3 regions of the Cupriavidus sp. 30B13 genome follow, and region 3 is predicted to be linked to each of the others. Evidence: predicted binding sites of a transcription regulator. Region 3 holds the regulator's gene; each other region holds the start of a gene.
The links. The regulator LexA, encoded in region 3, represses DNA repair genes until DNA is damaged. The targets are predictions, from matches to a motif close to ACTGTATNNNNATACAGT.

Region 1 (6,573 bases), on a different replicon from region 3:
CTGCAGCACGTTCTCGCGGCCCAGGCGCGCCATCAAGGTATCGAGCAGGCGGCCCAGCCCGGCCGGCGTGCCGCCCGGGTCGGGAAACAGCGCCGCGCTGCGCGGCAGGCAGTCCTGCATGGCTTCCACCGCCAGCAGCAGCCCCACCGCCGGCACGGTGAACTGCACCTTGTCCAGCCGCTCCTGCAGCAGCCGGCCCAAGTGCGCCGGATCGCGGCTGGGCTCGGCCAGGCTCACCGTCACCGGCGTGGCCGGGGTCTCGCAGCCCAGGCGGTAGCGCTCATGCTCGAGCCGCAGCGCCAGGCGCGTCACGCCGGCCTGCCGCACCGCCAGCCAGCCGCCCAGCGCCAGCAGCAGGCGCTGCGCGCCGGCCATCACGCCCTGGACCGATTCGGTGCGGCCCGGCAGTTCCATGCGCTGCGCGAACGCGGGCGGCGCGCTGAACCAGGTAAAGCGCACCGGCACCGCGCCATAGGCCTGGTCCAGCCGCACCAGCACGTCCGCGCCGAGGCGGCGCCGCAAACCGGCGCGCGGCAGGCGGCGCACCTCGCCCACGGTGCGGCAGCCGATGCCGTCCAGCCAGCCTTCGTCGGCCACGTTATGCAGCATGCCCACCGGCAGGCGGTCCAGCAGCCGCGCCATGCGCGCCGGCCGCAGCGCGCGCCGCGCCGGGCGCACCATGGCGCCGCGGCGGTCGCGCCGGAACGGCTGCGCCGCCAGCCACGCCGCGCCGAAGGCGGTCGGCGCGCAGCCGAGCTGGAGGAACACGCCCAGCCGGCGCACCCGCGCATAGACCGCGCGGCACAGCGCGCGATGCCCGCCGAACAGCCGCACGCTGGCGCCCGCATCGATCATCACCGTGGCCGCCTCGGGGTCCGGGTGCAAGGTCACGTGCGGCGAGAAATGCAGCAGCGCCAGCGCCAGCGCCGTCATCAGCTGCGCCTCCGCCGCCGGCTCGCGCTCGAGCTGCACCACCCGCGCCGACAAGGCCTGCACGCCGCCGCGCCGCATGCCGGCCTGCACGCCCAGTGCCAGCGCAGGGGTATTGGCCAGCACCACGCGCTCGCGCTCCATCACCGCCACCGGCACGCCGTGATGCAGCACGCCGGGGACCGCGGCGGCCGCGTCCGGCTCAGGCCAGTTCGGCTGCAGCGCGTCCAGCGACAGGCGCGGCAGATGCACCGCGATCCAGTACGACATGGTCTTGCTCTCCCGCAACGGCCGGTGAAACGCGCGGCGCCTGCGCCGGCGCGGGCCGCCGCGCGGACGGACGGCCCGGCACCGCCACCATCTCGCCGAGCGGCAGCACCAGCGGCTGCTCGCGCACCGGCCCGCGCCGCTTGTGGAAGGTGATCGACAGCGCGTTGCCCGGCGCCGGCGCCAGCAGCAGCCGCAGCACCGCCGGCGACGACTCGCGCAGCACGCTGGCCGGGCGCATGGCCCACACCACCGCGTCGCCCGCCTGCGCCAGCACCTGCAGGCGGCGCAGCGCCTCGGGCCGCGCCGCGGGCAGCCACACCATGACTCCGCCGAAGGCCTGGCTGCGCAGCACCTGCTCCGCCGCCCACAGCACGTCGGCCTGCGCCGCGGCCTTGCCCGCGCCGGCCGGCGCGCGCACCCAGAACACCTGCCGCGCCGGCAGCTCCCAGCCGGCCAGGCAGGCGGCATTCGGCAAGTGCGGCGGCCCCACCAGCGCCAGCCGCCGCTGCGCCGCCGCCAGCGCGGCCAGCGCCGGCCGCAGCAGGCGCAGCTCGCCCACGCCGGGCTCGGCCAGCAGCAGCTCGGTCAGGGCTCCCAGCGGCCAGCCGCCGCCCGGCAATTCGGCCGACAGCGCCGCATGGCCCGTCTCCAGCGCCGGCACGCTGCCCGCGTGGCCCGCGCGGCCAAGCTGCCCGGCGCGCCACAGGCCGGGATGGCGCCGCGCGAGCGCGTTCAGCGCCTCATGGCGGTCTGCCTCGGCAGGCCGGTCCAGAAGGCAACCGGGCGACGACGCATCGGGTGGCGGCTCGTGCGAGCCGGGAAAAACAAGGGAATTCATGTGACGCTTGCGGCCTCGTGGCTGCCTTATCCGGCGGATGAGGCGAAATCTCCGAATACTGTATGTTTATACAGTATTCGGATTGGCGCAAGGGGAGATGGGAGGGAGTGCCGGAAGCGCCGCCCCGTGGCGGGACGGCGCCGAGACGAGTGGCAGACGCGAGGCCCCGCCTACGAGAAGCGCGCTTCCGGATCGGGCACGGTGCCCTGCTTGGCGAGGAAATCGAGGTCGCAGCCCTCGTCCGCCTGCAGCACGTGCTCGATATGCAGCAGGCCGAAGCCGCGCTCGTAGTGCGGCGGCGGCGCCACCCAGGCCTTGCGCCGCGCTTCGATCTCCGCCTCGTCGACCAGCAGGTCGAGGCGGCGGCCCTCGGTGTCGAGGCGCACCAGGTCGCCGTCGCGCACCAGCCCCAGCAGCCCGCCCACGCGGCTTTCCGGGCACACGTGCAAGACGCAGGTGCCGTAGCTGGTGCCGCTCATGCGCGCGTCGGAGATACGCACCATGTCGCGCACGCCGGCCGCCAGCAGCTTCTTCGGGATCGGCAGCATGCCCCATTCCGGCATGCCGGGCGCACCAGTCGGGCCGCTGTCCTGCAGCACCAGCACGCTGTCCGCGGTCACGGGCAGGTCGGGGTCGTCCACGCGCGCGAGCATGTCCTGGAAGTTGCGGAAGACCACGGCCGGGCCGGTGTGCTGGAGCAGGCGGGGCTCGGCGGCGGCGCGCTTGAGCACCGCGCCGCGCGGCGCCAGGTTGCCGCGCAGCACCACCAGCCCGCCGGCGCCGTAGACCGGGTTTTCCTCGGTGCGGATGACGTCGTCGTTATAGACCTCGGCCTGCTCGATGTTCTCGCCCAGCGTGCGGCCGGTGACCGTCTGGCAGGACAGGTCGAGATGCGGGGCGATGCGCTTGAGCAGGGCCAGCAATCCGCCCGCGTAGAACAGGTCCTCCATCAGGTAGGTGCCGCTGGGCTGCAGGTTGCACAGCACCGGCACCGTTTCGCTGGCGCGCGAGAAATCGTCCAGCGACAATTCGACGCCGAGGCGGCGCGCCATCGCCACGAGGTGGATGAGGGAGTTGGTCGAGCCGGACAGCGCCATGTCCGTGACCACGGCGTTCAGGAAGCTCTGGCGCGTCACGATGTCCTTCGGCCGCAGGTCTTCCCACACCATCTCGACGATGCGGCGCCCGGACGTCGACGCCATCTGCGAATGCGTGGCGTCGACGGCGGGGATCGAGCTGGCGCCCGGCAGGGTGAGCCCCAGCGCGTCGGCCATGCTGGTCATGGTCGAGGCCGTGCCCATGGTGTTGCAGGTGCCCGGCGAGCGGGCCGTGCCCTCGCCGACCTGCCGCCACGATTTCTCGTCGAGCTTGCCGGCGCGGTAGTCGGCCAGGGCCTGCCAGGTGCTGGAGCCGGTGCCCAGCATCTGCTGCCCGCGCCAGTGCCCGCGCAGCATCGCGCCGGCGGGCACGAAGATGGCCGGGATGTTGACCGAGGCGGCCGCCATCAGCAGCCCGGGCGTGGTCTTGTCGCAGCCGCCCAGCAGCACGGCGCCGTCGATCGGGTGCGAGCGCAGGATCTCTTCCGCGTCCATCGCCAGCAGGTTGCGGTAGATCAGCGTGCTGGGGCGGACGTAGGTCTCGCCCACGCTCAGGGTCGGCATCACCACCGGGAAGCCGCCGGCCTGCCAGACGCCGCGCTTGACCTCCTCGATGCGCTGCGGGAAATGCGTGTGGCAACTGTTGAGGTCGGACCACGTGCTGAGGATGCCGATGACGGGCTTGCCCTGGAAGTCCTCGCTGGTGTAGCCCATCTGCTTGGTGCGATAGGACTTGTGGTTGCCGGGCTGGCCGGCCGCTCCGAACCACCGCTGGCTGCGCAGCTGGGACAGTTCAATTCGCTTTCTGCTCATGGCGGGTGGCTCTCAGGCGGCGGTGATTTCTGCGAGCAGGGCTTCGCTGCGCCGCGCCAGGATCGACAGGTCGGAGCCCACGGCGATGAAGTCGTAGCCCATCGCCAGCAGCTCGCGCGCCTGCGCGGGGTTGAAGTTCAGGATGCCCGGCGCCTTGCCGGCCGCGCGGATGTCGGCCAGGATGCGCGCGATCGCCGCCTTCACCTCGGGCGCGCCCGGCTGGCCGTACAACCCCATGTTGGCGGCCAGGTCGTTGGGCCCGACGAACAGCCCGTCCACGCCGTCGACCGCGCCGATCTCGCGCACGGCCGCGGCGGCCACCGGCGACTCGATCTGCACCACGATGCATTGCGCCTCGGCATAGCGCTCGCTGTAGTCCTTGATGCGCGAGAAGCCGTTGGCGCGCATGTTGCCGCTCACGCCGCGGATGCCGTGCGGCGGATAGCGCGTGGCGGCCACGGCCTGCTGCGCCTCCTCGGCCGACTGCACGAAGGGCACCATGAACGAACGGATGCCGGCATCGAGCAGGCGCTTGAACACGACCGGCTCGTTGGACGGGATGCGGACCACCAGTTCGGCCGTGCCGCCCTGCGCGGCGCGCAGATGGTCGATGACCTGGGAGACGTCGACGCAGGTGTGCTCCATGTCGAGCAGCAGCCAGTCGTAGCCGGAGCCGGCCAGCACCTCGGTGGCATGGGGGCTTTCGAGCGTGAGCCACAGGCCGGGCTGCTTGCGCCCCTCGCGCAAGCCTTCCTTGAAGCGGTTCGGACGCAGGGTGTCAGGTGTTTTCATGTCAGTCGGCCTTGATGTTGGCGGCTTTGGCGAGATTTGCCCACTTGGGCGCTTCGGTGTGCACGAAGGCCCGGAACGCCTTGGCGTCCATGCCCGCGGGTTCCAGTCCCTGCCCGCGCAGTTGCTGGATCACCTCCGGTTGCTGCAGCGCCTTGAGCACCGCGCGCGACACCGTGTTGACGATCGCGTCGGGCGTGCCCGCCGGCGCGAGGAAGCCCTGGAAGCCGGTGGCGTCGATGCCCGGCAGGCCGGCTTCGGTGAAGGTCGGCACGTTCGGCAGCGTGGCCAGCCGCTTGCTTCCGGTGACGGCAAGCGCGCGCAGGCGGCCGCTCTGGACGAACGACTGCACCACGGGCGGCGCGTCGACCATGAACTGGACCTGCCCGCCCAGCACGTCGTTGAGCGCGGGCACGCTGGCCTTGTAAGGCACCATCAGCATGTCGACGCCGGCGCTGCGCTTGACCATCTCCATGGCGAAATGCTGCGACGAGCCGACGCCGGCCACGGCCGCGCTGATCTTGCCGCCGCTGGATTTGCTGTAGGCAATGAACTCCTTCAGGTCATGGGCGGGCACGCTGGGATTGACCACGGCGACCAGCTCGTTGGTGGTGGCGCGGGCCACCGGCACGAAGTCCTTCAGGGGATCATAGGAAAGCTGCTTGTAAATGGCCGGGTAGATGACGATGACGCCGGTATTGGCAAGCAGCAGCGTATAGCCGTCGGCCGGCTGCCGCGCGGCGTAGGATGCGCCGAGGATGCCGCCCGCGCCGGGCCGGTTGTCGATCACCACCGACACGCCCAGGTATTCGGACATCTTCGATTGCAGGGTGCGGGCGATGAAGTCGATGTTGCCGCCGGGCGCGAAGGGCACGACCAGCTTGATCGGCTTGTCGGGATACTGGGCCGCTGCCACGGTAGCCCACAACATGGCAATGCAGGCCAATAAACGCTTCATGAATGTCTCCGTATGGTTTTATAAGTCAGCAGGGAAAGTCTAGGTGCGGCCCCTCAGATTGTCAATAATCTAATCGATAATTCAGGGGCCGAGACGGACGCACCTTATGCGTCCTGCACGTCGCCCTAGGCGGCGTGCCGGTGGACGAACTTGGTGTTGAGGTATTCCCGCACGCCGATTTCGCCGCCCTCGCGGCCGAAGCCGCTTTGCTTGATGCCGCCGAACGGCGCCTCGGGCGTGGCCACCGCCGTGGTGTTCACGCCCACCATGCCGGACTCGAGCGCATCCGACACGCGCTCCGCGGCCTCTCCGGAGCGCGTGTAGAGATAGGCCGCCAGCCCGGCTTCGAGCGCGTTCGCGCGCGCCACGGCCTCGTCGGCGCCGGCGACCGGGACGATCGCCATCACGGGCGCGAACGGCTCTTCGTGGAGGATCTCGGCGTCGTCGGGCACATCGGCCAGCACGGTGGGCTCATAGAAATAGCCGCGCAGCAGCTCGGGCGGCCGCCGCCCGCCGCACAGCAGCCGCGCGCCCTTGGACAGCGCATCTTCCACCAGCCGCTCGGCGCGCGCGCGCTGCCGCCCGGTGGCAAGCGGGCCCATGTCGACGTTCTCCTGCTGGCCGTTGCCCACCCGCAGGCGGCGCGTGGCCGCCACCACCGCGGCCTCGAACGCCGCCAGCACCGGGCGCGCGACGAAGAAGCGGCTCGGCGACACGCATACCTGGCCCGCGTTGCGGAACTTGCCCTGCACCGCGGCGGCGGCCGCCACGGCGACATCGGCGTCCTCCAGCACGATGAAGGGAGCGTGCCCGCCCAGCTCCATCGTCAGGCGCTTGACGGTATCCGCGCTCTGGCGGATCAGCAGCTGCCCGACGCG
Region 2 (6,573 bases), 480 kb from region 3:
AGGACTGGATTCCCCGCGCGCTTTGCGCTAGAATCCGCTGCCTCGTTGCGCTGCATGCGCAAAGTGCGCCGGCAGCACAGGAAACACAAGCCAGGCGGGCAGTCCAAGCCGCCTGTTTTGCTTTTTGCTTCTCTTTGCTTATGTGACTACACACTGTCCGGCCCGCCTGCACGCCAGCGAGCACAGCGGCCTCCCGCCAGGGATGCGCCCGCAGGGACTGCGAGGGTGGCGAAATTGGTAGACGCACCAGGTTTAGGTCCTGACGCCAGCAATGGTGTAGGGGTTCGAGTCCCCTCCCTCGCACCATTTCCAAGGCCTTTCCATTGCCGTGGAAATTCTGGAAATTCAAAGGCTTAGCGCCACCCACGGTGGCCGGCGTCTTTCCGCACCGTCCAATCCTTTCCCCCCGATCACCCGGCATCCGCCCAGGATTTGGTTCGGGGACGGAAGCACGGCTTGCGTGACTCGCCAACGATTGCGAAAATCGCGAGCGCATCTTGGACGATGCTGACGAACATGCGTCGCAAGACCGGCTCAAGAACAACTCATGAAAAAAATCACAGCGCTTTTCCTGGCGGTTACCGTCGCCGGCTGCGCGAGCTCGGCGGCGCCGAATTTCGTGAACGGAAGGTATTACATGGCGGGCGATTCCGTGTGCGAGCGATACAGGGTCCTTTCGCCAAGCCGGATAATGTGCTTTAACTCGGACGGTCAGGCCACCGGATACAGGGATGCCATGACCGATCAGCAGTTGCAGATGTATCAGTTCAACCAGCAGATGACTGCCCAGCAAATGCAGCAGTTCAATGCGCAATTGCAGCAGCAAAACCAGCAACTGCAGCAACAGCAGAATGCGTGGCTTCAGATGCCGCAATACGTGGCGCCGCAAGCCGCGCCGCTGACACCGCAAACCGGCAATCAGATACGTTGCATCAATACCGGGCCGGTTACTAACTGCCGATATTGATCGAGGTCGGACACGCGGTGACTGCGTCCACGGCGACTGCGCGGCGTCAGATCGTGCAGCCATGCGCAGATGTGCGCAGGCGTGTTTTCTCAGTGCATTCGCGCGGCCTCCGGCAGCCCTGCCGGCTCGTGCCGGAGTGGCGTTCCGGCATTCGCCCGCCTGACAAAATCCAGCCCGAACAGCACCATCGCGACGATCGTGCCGCCGCTGAGCAGCGAAAACACCGCCATCACGAGCATGCCCGGGCCGGCGCGCCGGTCGGGCAGGGTTGGCCCGGAGGCGAAATGCGCGTTGACGAGGTGCCGGGTCCGGAGCTCTTCGGCTATCAGGCCGACGTCGTTGAAGACTTCGCGGATGTCGTCGTCCTTCAGGTCGGCGCCGTCGAACACGTCTTTTTGCAGCGCCAGGTAGCCGGCCAGCATCGCCTTGCCGGACCTGGGCGGCGTGCCCAGGGCTTCCGCGCGCGCGAAGAAGGTTTCGCGCAGCGCGTTCTGGGCTGCGTCCCGCTCGAGCGAGGTGAGCTGCGTGCGCAGGTCGGTGATGGCGGATTCCGCGCCGATCAGCTGCGCTACCGGCGACAGGTATTTCGAACTGGCGGCATCGGATGAGAGCAGTTGCCTGGATTCCAGCCGGGCGGCGCCGGGATATCGGCCGGCGATGACCTTGAGGGACTTCAGCCGCTCGGTTTCCTGGCGGAGCTCGAGCCGTTTCGCAATGATCCGGTTGTCGATCTGCTGCTTCCTGGCCTTGAATTCCGCGGCCTTGGTGTGGACGATTTCGGTCAGTTCCTGGCGCAGCATCGTGTCCTTGAGGAAGTCGCCGAGGATTTCCACCCTGGCCGTCGCGTCGGCGGGCGAGGCGGCGGCAAAGGAGATGTTGAAGCCGAGGATGTCGGGGTCGAGCGGCGTCTTGGTGTTGTTGAGGTAGCCGAGCTCCGCCTTGGAGTAGGGCAGCACGGGCGTGACGTGCTTGCGCAGGAAATTTTCCTGCAGGGAGTGGGTCAGATACCGGCCGTTGGCGTCGGCTTCCAGTTTCTCGTTGAGGAGAAAGCGCTGCAGGGCGCTCTTGTCGGCGAACGCGGCGCGCTGGGCGTTGTACTCCGCCAGCTTCCGGCTCGCCCGGAGAAAGCCGTCGCTCTTGTAGCTCGCGCTGGCCAGGTACAGGGTCGAGAACAGGAGGAAAGCCACGGCCGGCGCGAAGATCGCCATCCGCTTCCAGTGCCGGCGCAGCCATTGCCACAGGGCGACGGCAGGGGGTGGCAGGGCAAGCGTGCTTTCCGGCGGTCTGGCTTCCGACATGGCGTCTCTCTGAATCGATGGATGAAATGCGCCGGTTGCGGGCCGGCTTACTAGAATCCATCAACACAGCGAGGCAATGGCGGCGAATTTTCCTAAGCGCAATACGGAATTCTCTCGATATTGCGTACTAGTCCGGACAGTCCGGAATTTGCCCGCCGGGCGCCCGGTCAGCCGGTTTCGTCGAACGGCAATTCCCCCTGTACCGGCAACGGCGCCAGATCGTTCTCCGCCGCCACCGTCAACGCACTGACGCGCACTCCCAGCAGCCGGATCCTGCGGTCCAGCGCGACCCGCTTCACGCATTCCGTGGCGGCCCGCCGCAGCAGCACGGCGTCGGCCGTGGGCTCGGGCAGGCTGAGGTCGCGCGTGACGGTCTGGAAGTCGTCGTAGCGCAGCTTGACACCGACCGTGCGGCCGACGTAGCCCTTGCGGCGCAGGTCTTCGGCCAGGCGCTGGCACAGGCCGGTGAAGATCCCGGAGAGGGCCTGGCGGTCCTGGCGCGGGTGGAGATCGCGCTCGAAGGTGGTTTCGCGGCTCATGGACTTGGGTTCCGAGCTGACCACGACGCTGCGCTCGTCGCGGCCCTGGGCGATTTCCGCGAGCCAGGCCGAGTAGCTGCGGCCGAAATGGCTTTGCAGCAGGCCAAGGTCGGCGTGGGCGAGGTCGCCGACGGTGGCGATGCCCAGGCCGGCGAGTTTCTCGGTGGCCTTGGGGCCGATGCCGTTGACCTTGCGCACGGGCAGGGGCCAGATGCGCAGGGGGATGTCCGCGGCGGTGAGCAGGGTAAGGCCGTCGGGCTTGTCGAGTTCGGAGCCGATCTTGGCGAGCAGCTTGTTGGGGGCGATGCAGATGGAGCAGCTCAGCCGGGTGGCTTCGCGCACCGCCTGCTTGATGCGCATGCCGAGTTCGGCCGGCTCGCCGGGCACGTCGCTGAGGTCGATGTAGATTTCGTCGATGCCGCGGTCTTCGATCTGGTCGGTGAAGGCGTGGACGGCGGCCTTGAACAGGCGGGAGTAGTGCCGGTAGGAGTCGAAGTCGGTGGGCAGCAGGATGGCGTCCGGCGCGAGCTGGGCGGCCTTCATCATGCCCATGGCCGAGAACACGCCGAGCGCGCGTGCCTCGTAGGTGGAGGTGGTGACCACGCCGCGCCCGGCGTAGTCGCGCAGGCGGGCGAAGCGCCGGGTGCCGTCCGGCAGCGTTTCGGGCGTGGCGTTGCGCCCGCCGCCGATCACCACGGCCTTGCCGCGCAACTCCGGGTATCGCAGGAGTTCGACGGAAGCGTAGAACGCGTCCATGTCAAGGTGGGCGATGCGGCGGATGGCGGATGGCATTGGCGGCGGGCTGGGATTGGCGACGCCTCTGTCCTGCCGTGGTGGGGGTAGGGCGCCTCGATGACTGTATGCATATACAGTATATCGGAGGATTCCGCATGCCTGATGGGAATCCTCCGAGGGCGGCCTTTATTTTGCCTCGCCGGGCAAAGCAGGTGCGGCGCTTACCGCAGCAGGAAGGCGATGTCGTCGACGCTGATCTGCGTTGCCGGCACGCCCCGGCGCTGCTGGAACAGGATGTGCTGCAGCACCTGGCGGCGCTGCGCGGCGAAGACGGCGAGGTCGATCGGCGAGCCGGTGCGGGCGTAGTGTTCGATCAGCAGCTTGTAGGCGCGATGGCGCATGCGCAGGGCTTCGCCGTCGGCGCGCAGCTTGCCGGCGTCGTCCGCGGCGGCCGGCCCGGCGGTGCGCAGCGCTTCGAGCGCATGGGCATGCAGTGCGCGGTAGCGGTCGAGTTCGGCCTGGGTGGTGCGCAGGCGTTCGCGCAGTTCGCGCACCTTGCGCTGCAGCCGCAGCGTCATGCCGACGCCGTGCTCGATCAGCGCGACGGTTTCCAGCGCGTGGCTGGCCGCCGCGATGGTGTTCTTCCAGATGCCCCGGTCGGACGTGTCGGCATCCGGGGCCCACCCGTTATGGGCTCCGCTCAGTGTTTTCATATGACCCTTGACCCTTGAACCGATTTCCGGCGGCCGGTCTTGTGATGCCCGGTCCGGTCCGGCAAGCAGGTGGCCGCGCCTGGCTGGCGGCCTGCCATGCTGATGCAGCCCCGTGCGTTCGGGTGCGTCCGGGTGCGCGCGGGATGTGCCGCCGTATTGCGGGCACGCCGGGTCTCGCAGCCTTGCGCCGGGGTTTTGGGGAATGATCCTACGGTCTTACCGGGCGCGGGCCAAGTAGAAGATGCTTAGATCTGGTTTTTCCCGCGCCTATGTCGTGTCATGTCTGGCCGTCCGTGTGGCTTGTCATCATGCTGACGCGAAACGCGGGGCCGGGTGGACACCATGACGGCGGCGCTCGGCCGGGGGACCAGGCCGGCGAGCGGGCGGCGACTCAGTTTTCCCGGGCCTCGAGCGTGAAGCCGGCGCCGGCGTCCTGGCCCAGCAGCGAGACCAGCGCCGGCATGGCCGCTTCCAGGTTTTCCTTGAGGCGCCACGGCGGGTTGACGACGAACATGCCGCTGCCGTGCAGGCCCAGGCCGCCGGCGACGGGCTGCTTGACCGTCAGGGTCACGTGCAGCCAGCTCTTGAGCGGCAGCTTCTTCAATTGCACCGGCAACTGCACCGACTCGCGGCGCTGCACCTGGGGATACCAGATCGCGTAGACGCCGGTGGCGAAGCGCTGCAGTCCGTCCTGCAGGGTCCGCACCACGCGCGCATAGTCCTGCTTGTCCTCGTAGGACGGGTCGACCAGCACCAGCGCGCGGCGCGGCGCGGGCGGCAGGATGGCGTTGATGCCGGTGAAGCCGTCGCCGTCGTACAGCATGACGCGGCGGCCGGCGCCGCGGAAGTTGTCGCGCAGCACCTGGATTTCCGTGGGGTGCATCTCGAACAGGCGCAGGCGGTCGGCGTCGCGCAGCATCTGCCAGGCCAGCCACGGCGAGCCCGGGTAGTGCTGCAGGCTGCCGTCCGGGTTGAGGGTGCGCACCTGCTCCAGGTAGTCCTCGAGCACGGTGGGCATGGGCCGCCTGGCGGCGGCGGCCTGCCACAGGCGGGCGATGCCCGTTTCAAACTCGCCTTTTTTCTGCGCGTATGCATGGTCCAGCGCATACAGCCCGGCGCCGGCATGCGTATCGATATACCAGAACGGCTTGTCCTTCTGTGTCAGCTGTTCCAGCAACTGGACCACGATGGCGTGTTTGAGGACATCGGCGTGGTTGCCGGCATGGAAGGCGTGACGATAGCTGAACATGACAAAGCGCAAGAAAAGCGCAAGAGAGGCGGCAGAAGGGCGCGCGAAGCCGGGCGGGGCGGGCTGCGGCGCAGGGCGCTATGCTACCATCGCCCGCGCTCGGGGCCGTCCGCCGGCCGTCAGTCGGCAGTTCGCCGCGCCGGCCGCCGTGCTCCGGATTTCCCTCATCCCAGACGTTCCTTCCCGTTCCATGTCCCGCGCCTTAGATCTCGCCGAGCCCGTCTTCTCCGATGCCGGGCCGCCCTATTCGACGCGCTATGGCGACGTCTACCACAGCGACGAAGGCGGGCTCGCGCAGGCTCGCCACGTTTTCCTCGGCGGCAACGACCTGCCGCAGGCGTGGGGCGGCCGCGACCAGTTCGTGATCCTGGAAACGGGCTTCGGCCTGGGCCTGAATTTCCTGGCGACGTGGCAAGCGTGGCGGGCCGATCCGCGGCGCTGCCGGCGCCTGCATTTCGTCTCCATCGAGAAGCATCCGTTTTCGCGCGAAGGCCTGGCCGTGGTTCACGCCAGGATGTCCGGCGCGGCGGAGCTGGCGCCGCTGGCGGCGCAATTGCAGCATGCCTGGCCGCTGGCGCTGCCGGGCATGCACCGGCTTGAGTTCGAGGGCGGCGCGGTGGTGCTGACGCTCGCCTTCGGCGATGTCGACACCATGCTGCCGCGGCTGGCGCTGGGTGCCGACGCGTTCTACCTGGACGGCTTTGCCCCCGAGCGCAATCCCGGAATGTGGCAGCCGCCGCTGATGAAGCGGCTGGCCCGGCTGGCCCGGCCCGAGGCCACGGTGGCGACGTTCGCCGCGGCCGGCCTGGTGCGCCGCGGCCTGCAGGCCGCGGGCTTCGAAGCGAAGCGCGCGACCGGCTACGGCAGCAAGTGGCACATGACGGTGGGGCGCTTTCCCGCCGAACGCGCCCGGCGCCGGCATCCGCCGCCGGTGCCCGCGGCCTGGCCCGAGCGCCACGCGATCGTGATCGGCGCCGGGCTGGCGGGCTGCGCGGTGACCGAGCGGCTGGCCGTGCGCGGCTGGCGCGTGAGCCTGTTCGACACGCACGACGGCCCGGCGCGGCAGACTTCG
Region 3 (6,573 bases):
CAGATGGAGGCCAGCTTGCGGGCCTCGTCGGTCAGGCTGGTCACGTCGTACAGCGAGATGGTTTCCGCCACGTCCTCCATCAGGTCGAGGATGTCGTCCATGGTGGTGATGAGCTTGTGGATCTCGTCGCGGTCCAGCGGCGTGATGAAGGTCTTGTGCAGCAGGTCGATGGTGTCGTGCGTGATGCGGTCGGCCTTCTTTTCGGTGGCCTGCACGCGGCGCGCATGCGCCTCGGCGTTGGGCAGGTCGTTGACCAGCACTTCCAGCTCGCGGGCGGCGGTCACCGCGCATTCGGCATGCTGGTTGAAGTATTCGAAGAACTTGCCCTCGGTGGGCATGAATCGGCCGAACATGGATTGTTCCTTGTCGGAGCGCGCAAGCGCCCCCGGTTATTGCCTGGGCGACTGGCTCAATCGGCCAGGCATACATTGCAGACAGCCGCCTGGCGGCGGCTGTCATCAAAACGAAATATTTTACAGGTATGCGGGGCGCAGCCGAACCTCTTTCACGTCCGGCGTGGGCGATCGGCCACGGCCGGGCCGCTTCGCCGCCCGCCAGGCCGCGCCAGGACTGGCGTCAGGTGTCGTTGTCGAAGAAGGCCGGGCCGCCGCTGAAGTTGTCGAACTTGGTGAACTGGCCCAGGAATGTCAGGCGCACGGTCCCGATGGGGCCGTTACGCTGCTTGCCGATGATGATCTCGGAAGTGCCCTTGTCCTGCGAGTCCGGGTTGTAGACCTCGTCCCGGTAGATGAACAGGATCACGTCGGCATCCTGCTCGATGGCGCCGGATTCGCGCAGGTCGGACATCACCGGGCGCTTGTTGGGGCGCTGTTCCAGGCTCCGATTCAACTGCGACAGCGCGATCACCGGACAGTTGAGTTCCTTGGCCAGCCCCTTGAGCGAACGGGAAATTTCCGAGATTTCGGTGGCGCGGTTCTCGCCACTGCCGGAACCCGACATCAGCTGCAGGTAGTCGATGATGATCAGGCCGAGCTGTCCGCACTGGCGCGCCAGGCGGCGCGAGCGCGCGCGCAGCTCCATCGGGTTCAGCGCCGGGGTTTCGTCGATGAACAGCTGCGCATCGTTCATGCGCTGGATGGCGTGCGTGAGGCGCGGCCAGTCCTCGTCGAGCAGGCGGCCGGTACGCAGGCGGTGCTGGTCCAGCCGGCCGACCGAGCCCAGCATGCGCATGGCCAGCTGGGTGCCCGCCATTTCCATCGAGAACACGGCCACCGGCAGGCCCTGCTCCACCGCCACGTGCTCGCCGATGTTCAGCGAGAACGCGGTCTTGCCCATCGACGGGCGGCCGGCCACGATGATCAGGTCGCCGGCCTGCATGCCGCTGGTCATGCGGTCCAGGTCGATGAAGCCGGTGGGCACGCCGGTCACGTCGGTGTTGCTGTCGCGGTGGTACAGCTCGTCGATGCGCTCCACCACCTGCGTGAGCAGCGGCTGGATCTCCTGGAAGCCCTTCTGCCCGCGCGAGCCTTCCTCGGCAATCGCAAAGACCTTGGACTCGGCTTCGTCGAGCAGTTCGCGCACCTCGCGCCCCTTGGGCGCGAAGGCGGCCGAGGCAATGTCGTCGGCCACGGTGACCAGCTTGCGCAGCACCGAGCGTTCGCGCACGATCTCCGCGTAGCGGCGGATGTTGGCCGCGCTGGGCGTGTTCTGCGCGAGCGAGTTGAGGTAGGCCAGCCCGCCCACTTCTTCCGCCTTGCCCGCTACCTGCAGCATCTCGTAGACGGTGATGACGTCGGCGGGCTTGGTGGCGGAGATCAGCCGGGCGATGCTCTGGAAGATCATCCGGTGATCGAAGCGGTAGAAGTCCGACTCGGAAAGGAAGTCGGCAATGCGGTCCCAGGCGGCATTGTCCAGCAGCAGGCCGCCCAGCACCGATTGCTCGGCCTCGATGGAGTGCGGAGGTACCTTGAGATTGTCGAGTTGGGGGTCGCTGACAGGCGCGTTCATGGGGAGGGATTATAACGGCGCGCACAGGCGAGCCGGAGGAGAAATCGCGGCGCGTGCGGCGATGTGACGGCAGGACGACCACCCCGGCCGGGCCGGGCCCGAAACCGCGGCTCAAAACAAAAAGGCAGGAGCACCTGGCTCCTGCCTTCTTGTTCTTGCCTGCGGCCGCTGCCGCGCGGAAATCCCTGGCGGGCGCCGCGGCGGCAACCGACTCCGGTCTTAGACGTGCTCGCCCAGGACGGAAATCGTCACGTCGACCACCACGTCCGTGTGCAGCGAAACGCTGACCGGATGATCGCCCACGATCTTCAGCGGGCCGTTCGGCAGGCGCACTTGCGCCTTCTCGACCTTGAAGCCTTGGCCTTCCAGGGCGGCGGCGATGTCGGCGTTGGTGACCGAGCCGAACAGGCGGCCGTCCACACCCGATTTCTGGGTGATCTGCACGGTCAGGCCGCTGAGCTTCTCGCCCTCGCCCTGCGCGGCAGCCAGCTTCTCGGCAGCGGCCTTTTCCAGCTCGGCGCGCTTGACTTCGAACTCGCTGATGGCGGTCTGGGTCGCGCGGCGGGCCTTCTTGTTCGGGATCAGGAAGTTACGGGCGTAGCCGTCCTTCACGCGAACGATGTCACCCAGGTTGCCCAGGTTGATGACTTTTTCCAGCAGAATGATTTGCATCGTGTTTTCTCCTTGACGGACCTAGGGCCGATCAGTTCTTGTGCAGGTCGGTGTAGGGCATCAGCGCGAGGAAACGCGCGCGCTTGATGGCCGTATCGAGCTGACGCTGATAGTGAGCCTTGGTACCGGTCAGGCGGGCCGGCGTGATCTTGCCGTTGTCGCCGATGAAATCCTTCAGGGTGTCCAGATCCTTGTAGTCGATCTGTTCCACGCCGGCCACGGTGAAGCGGCAGAAGCGCTTGCGCTTGAACAGCGGGTTCTGCTGTTGGAAGCGCTTCTTGTTCTTGTTGTCACGTTTGACGAATGCCATGATTCAATCCTTTTCGAATGCTTTACATCCAGTGATGTGAAAGACGAGAGCCTTGCTGTTGCGGTGCTTGCGGGCCAGGAATCCTTCGCAGTCGAGCATGGCGCCGAGCGGTGTGCGCTCGAGCCGTTGTCCGATCTGCCCGATTCCCATGGCGGCGATGGCGAATTCCACCTGCCTGGGCGTTTGCGCCTCGACGGTCTCGCCCGCGTACTGCAGGATGCAGTTGACGACGGGGACACCGGCCGGGGTATAGCGCAGGGCATCGCGTTCGGCGAGGGTTGCGCAGAGCCTCAACTGGTTCAACGCTGCCTCCCTTGGCGGTACCCGTTCCCATGCCCGCTCGTGCCGCCGCGGCGCGCGGAATATCCGGCGCCGTCAGCAACCGCAGCGGTCCGCACTCAGGCGGCCTGGCCTTCAGTGGTTTGTTGCGCGGCCTTGCGGGCTTCTTCGCGCTGCACTTCCTTCATCATCGGGGACGGTGCGGTTTCGGCCTTCTTGGTCTGAACGATGAGGTGGCGCAGCACCGCATCGTTGAACTTGAACGCGTGTTCGAGTTCAGCCAGGGTTTCCTTGCCGCATTCGATGTTCAGGCAAACGTAGTGAGCCTTGGCCAGCTTCTGGATCATGTAGGCCATCTGACGGCGGCCCCAGTCTTCCACGCGATGGATCTGGCCTTCCTGCGAGGTGACCAGCGTCTTGTAACGCTCGATCATGGCCGGGACCTGTTCGCTCTGGTCCGGATGGACGATAAATACGATTTCGTAATGACGCATTGACGCTCCTTTTGGATAAGCCACCCGGGCGCCATGTCCGGTGTAGCAAGGTTGGATAGCCTTAAATTATAGCGCGCTTTCAACGCACAGGGCAAGCTGCTTCAGTTATTGGCGAAGGTGGCCTGCAGCGCCGCCGGATCCGCAGCCAGCCCGGGCGCGGCAGCCAGCGCCAGCAGCAGCAGCACGCGCGCCTTATACGGATTCAGGTCGCCGGCCGACACGAACATGCCGGCCGCAGGCCGCGGAGGGGCCGGTATCGCCACATGCCCCGCCCCGGTACGCGAACTGCGCACGACCGCCACGCCGCCCGCGGCTGCCTCGGCCAGCGCCTCCGCCAGCGACTGGTGGATCGAGCCATTGCCGGCGGCCGCCACCACGAGGCCGTCCACGCCGGCCGCGGCCAGCGCGTCGACCATTACCCGCCCTGGCTGCGCGTAGCTGGCGACGATTTCCACCTGGGGCCATGCCCGTGGCACCGGCATCGGCACGGCGGGCAGCCGCATCGGGGCACGGGTGAAACAGACGAAATCGTCCTGCACATAACCGATGGGGCCGCCCAGCGGCGAAGCAAAGGCGTTCACCGCCGCCGCATGGGCTTTCACGGCATCGCGCGCGGCGTGGATTTCCTGGTTGATCACCACCAGCACGCCCTTCCCCGCCGATTCCGCATGGCTGGCCACGCGCACCGCATCGAGCAGGTTCAGTGGCCCGTCGGCGGACAGCGAGGTCGACGGCCGCATGGCGGCAGTCAGGACGACAGGCAGCGTGGCCGGACAAGCCAGGTGCAGCACCATCGCCGTTTCCTCCAGCGTGTCGGTGCCGTGGGTCACGACAATGCCGGCGACGTCAGGCTGCGCGGACCAGAAACGGATCCGCTCGACCAGCTTAGACCAGAGCGCGAACGACATGTCCTTGCTGTCCACCTGCGCCACCTGCTCCGCCTCGATGCGCGCCACCTCGCCCAGCGCGGGCACGGCCCCGAGCAGCGCCGTCACCGGCACGGTGGCCGCCTGGTACTTGGCGCTGCTGGCGGGATTGGACGAGGAACCGGCAATGGTACCGCCGGTGGCAAGCACAACGACGCGACGCAGTGAGGACATGGCGGGGACGTATTCGGGAAGCCTGGAATCGGAAGACGCTCGATCAGAACGATGGCGCGTGCGCGGATTGTAACCCCGCCGATACCGCCGCCCCGCAAAGCGTTCCGCCGCGCTAGCGCGTTGCGAAGCGCCTGTCCATGAGCGTGTGCCCAAAAATTCCGCTTGCACTTCACTCGATACTGTATAAAATCACAGCATACTGTTTAAACATACAGTGCCCTCTAATAACAGCGAACAACGGCGACCATGGCGACCCTGACACCGCGGCAGCAGCAGATTTTCGACCTGATTCGCAGCACCCTTCAGCACACCGGCTTTCCGCCGACGCGCGCCGAGATCGCCGCCAAGTTCGGCTTCTCTTCGCCCAATGCCGCGGAAGAACATCTTCGCGCGCTGGCCCGCAAGGGCGTGATCGAGCTCACGCCCGGCGCGTCGCGCGGCATCCGCCTCAAGGTGTCGCGCAGCGATTCCGAACTTCCCGACCAGTTCTCCCTGCCCATGGCCGGCGTCATGCAACTGACGCTGCCGCTGGTCGGACGCGTCGCGGCTGGCAGCCCGATCCTGGCCGCGGAACACATCGACCGGCAGTACCAGGTGGATGCCTCCGTCTTCGAGGTCCAGCCTGATTACCTGCTGCGCGTGCGCGGCCTGAGCATGCGCGACGCCGGCATCCTCGACGGCGACCTGCTCGCGGTCAAGCGCGCCAGCGAAGCCGCCAACGGCAAGATCGTGGTGGCCCGCCTCGGCGACGACGTCACCGTCAAACGCCTCAACCGCCGCGGCGACACGATCGAACTGATCGCGGAAAACCCCGATTTCACCAACATCATCGTCGAGCCGGACCGGGAAGAGTTCTCCCTGGAAGGCATTGCCGTCGGCCTGATCCGTACCGGCGCGTTCTGAAAGTCCCAAGCCCCAAGTGCGGCTGGAGCGGGCTCGCCCGCCTCGAGCTGCACCCGATATGCCAACCCCATCCGCCCCGCGGGTGCCGTCAACCGTTGTTGCAAATCATCAGGTGTAGCCATGCTGCCAGCCAACCGCTTCTCGTCCCGCCGCCCCGTCAAGCCCGTGCCGTTCCGCCAGTCCAAAGGCGTGCGCATCTATCAGGGCGCGCAGCGCCGCACCATGGTTGGCAGCATGGCCGCCATCTGCCGCATGCTCGAACTGGAAGACCTGCCCAAGCTTTCCGCATGAGGACGGCGCCAGGATCCTGTCTATGCGGGCCTGCGCCGGCTTCCAGATTTTTTTGAGCGAAGTACTAGCCATCCGTTATTGAAGTTTGTATAATCTTGTTTTTCGTCGATCAGCACTCAGCTGAAAGACAACGACGGTGGCTGTAGCTCAGTTGGTAGAGTCCAGGATTGTGATTCCTGTCGTCGTGGGTTCGAGTCCCATCAGCCACCCCAAGAATTCGTTCTACAAAACAGCGCCTTAGCCAAGGCGCTGTTTTTGTTTTGGGCTTCGGCTTTCCATATCGATCCGCGCCAATTCCCCCGGCGGAAATGCGCCCTTCTTCCACGTCCGTAGTCCTCCAGCGGCATTTCGCCCGCCGTCGATCCGCGTCATTGCCCCAGCCGATACTCCCAGCCGCCCTTCGCGCGGGTCGGACCGTTTGCAATTGTTGACAGCCAGACGATGCATTGCCTCTTATGCTGGTCGTGGCACCTTTCCGCTTGGTGCCCATATTCGACACTTCACGATGCCGCTGCGCCTCTCCCCAGGTCCAGCGGCATTTTTTTCGGTGACATGG

Region 1: imuA (translesion DNA synthesis-associated protein ImuA) is a predicted target of LexA. The motif match lies at 2,096-2,113, and genes of this name have one in related genera.
Region 2: dinB (DNA polymerase IV) is a predicted target of LexA. The motif match lies at 3,660-3,677, and genes of this name have one in related genera.

Annotation. Positions count from the first base shown of each region.
Region 1 covers NZ_CP188224.1:1,368,242-1,374,814, reverse strand. Annotated here, with positions in the region: gene ACKI2N_RS25255 (Y-family DNA polymerase) at 1-1,200, opposite strand, end outside; gene imuA (translesion DNA synthesis-associated protein ImuA) at 1,133-2,038, opposite strand; gene araD (L-arabinonate dehydratase) at 2,209-3,948, opposite strand; gene ACKI2N_RS25240 (HpcH/HpaI aldolase family protein) at 3,961-4,740, opposite strand; gene ACKI2N_RS25235 (Bug family tripartite tricarboxylate transporter substrate binding protein) at 4,742-5,695, opposite strand; gene ACKI2N_RS25230 (NAD-dependent succinate-semialdehyde dehydrogenase) at 5,821-6,573, opposite strand, start outside.
Region 2 covers NZ_CP188223.1:1,980,084-1,986,656, forward strand. Annotated here, with positions in the region: tRNA gene ACKI2N_RS09135 (tRNA-Leu) at 220-306, shown strand; gene ACKI2N_RS09140 (hypothetical protein) at 548-967, shown strand; gene ACKI2N_RS09145 (hypothetical protein) at 1,057-2,175, opposite strand; gene dinB (DNA polymerase IV) at 2,433-3,596, opposite strand; gene ACKI2N_RS09155 (hypothetical protein) at 3,761-4,252, opposite strand; gene ACKI2N_RS09160 (23S rRNA (adenine(2030)-N(6))-methyltransferase RlmJ) at 4,644-5,501, opposite strand; gene mnmC (bifunctional tRNA (5-methylaminomethyl-2-thiouridine)(34)-methyltransferase MnmD/FAD-dependent 5-carboxymethylaminomethyl-2-thiouridine(34) oxidoreductase MnmC) at 5,692-6,573, shown strand, end outside.
Region 3 covers NZ_CP188223.1:2,461,030-2,467,602, forward strand. Annotated here, with positions in the region: gene ACKI2N_RS11255 (DUF47 domain-containing protein) at 1-353, opposite strand, end outside; gene ACKI2N_RS11260 (replicative DNA helicase) at 577-1,968, opposite strand; gene rplI (50S ribosomal protein L9) at 2,188-2,640, opposite strand; gene rpsR (30S ribosomal protein S18) at 2,672-2,950, opposite strand; gene priB (primosomal replication protein N) at 2,954-3,253, opposite strand; gene rpsF (30S ribosomal protein S6) at 3,349-3,723, opposite strand; gene ACKI2N_RS11285 (asparaginase) at 3,825-4,823, opposite strand; gene lexA (transcriptional repressor LexA) at 5,070-5,726, shown strand; gene ACKI2N_RS11295 (hypothetical protein) at 5,847-6,017, shown strand; tRNA gene ACKI2N_RS11300 (tRNA-His) at 6,154-6,229, shown strand.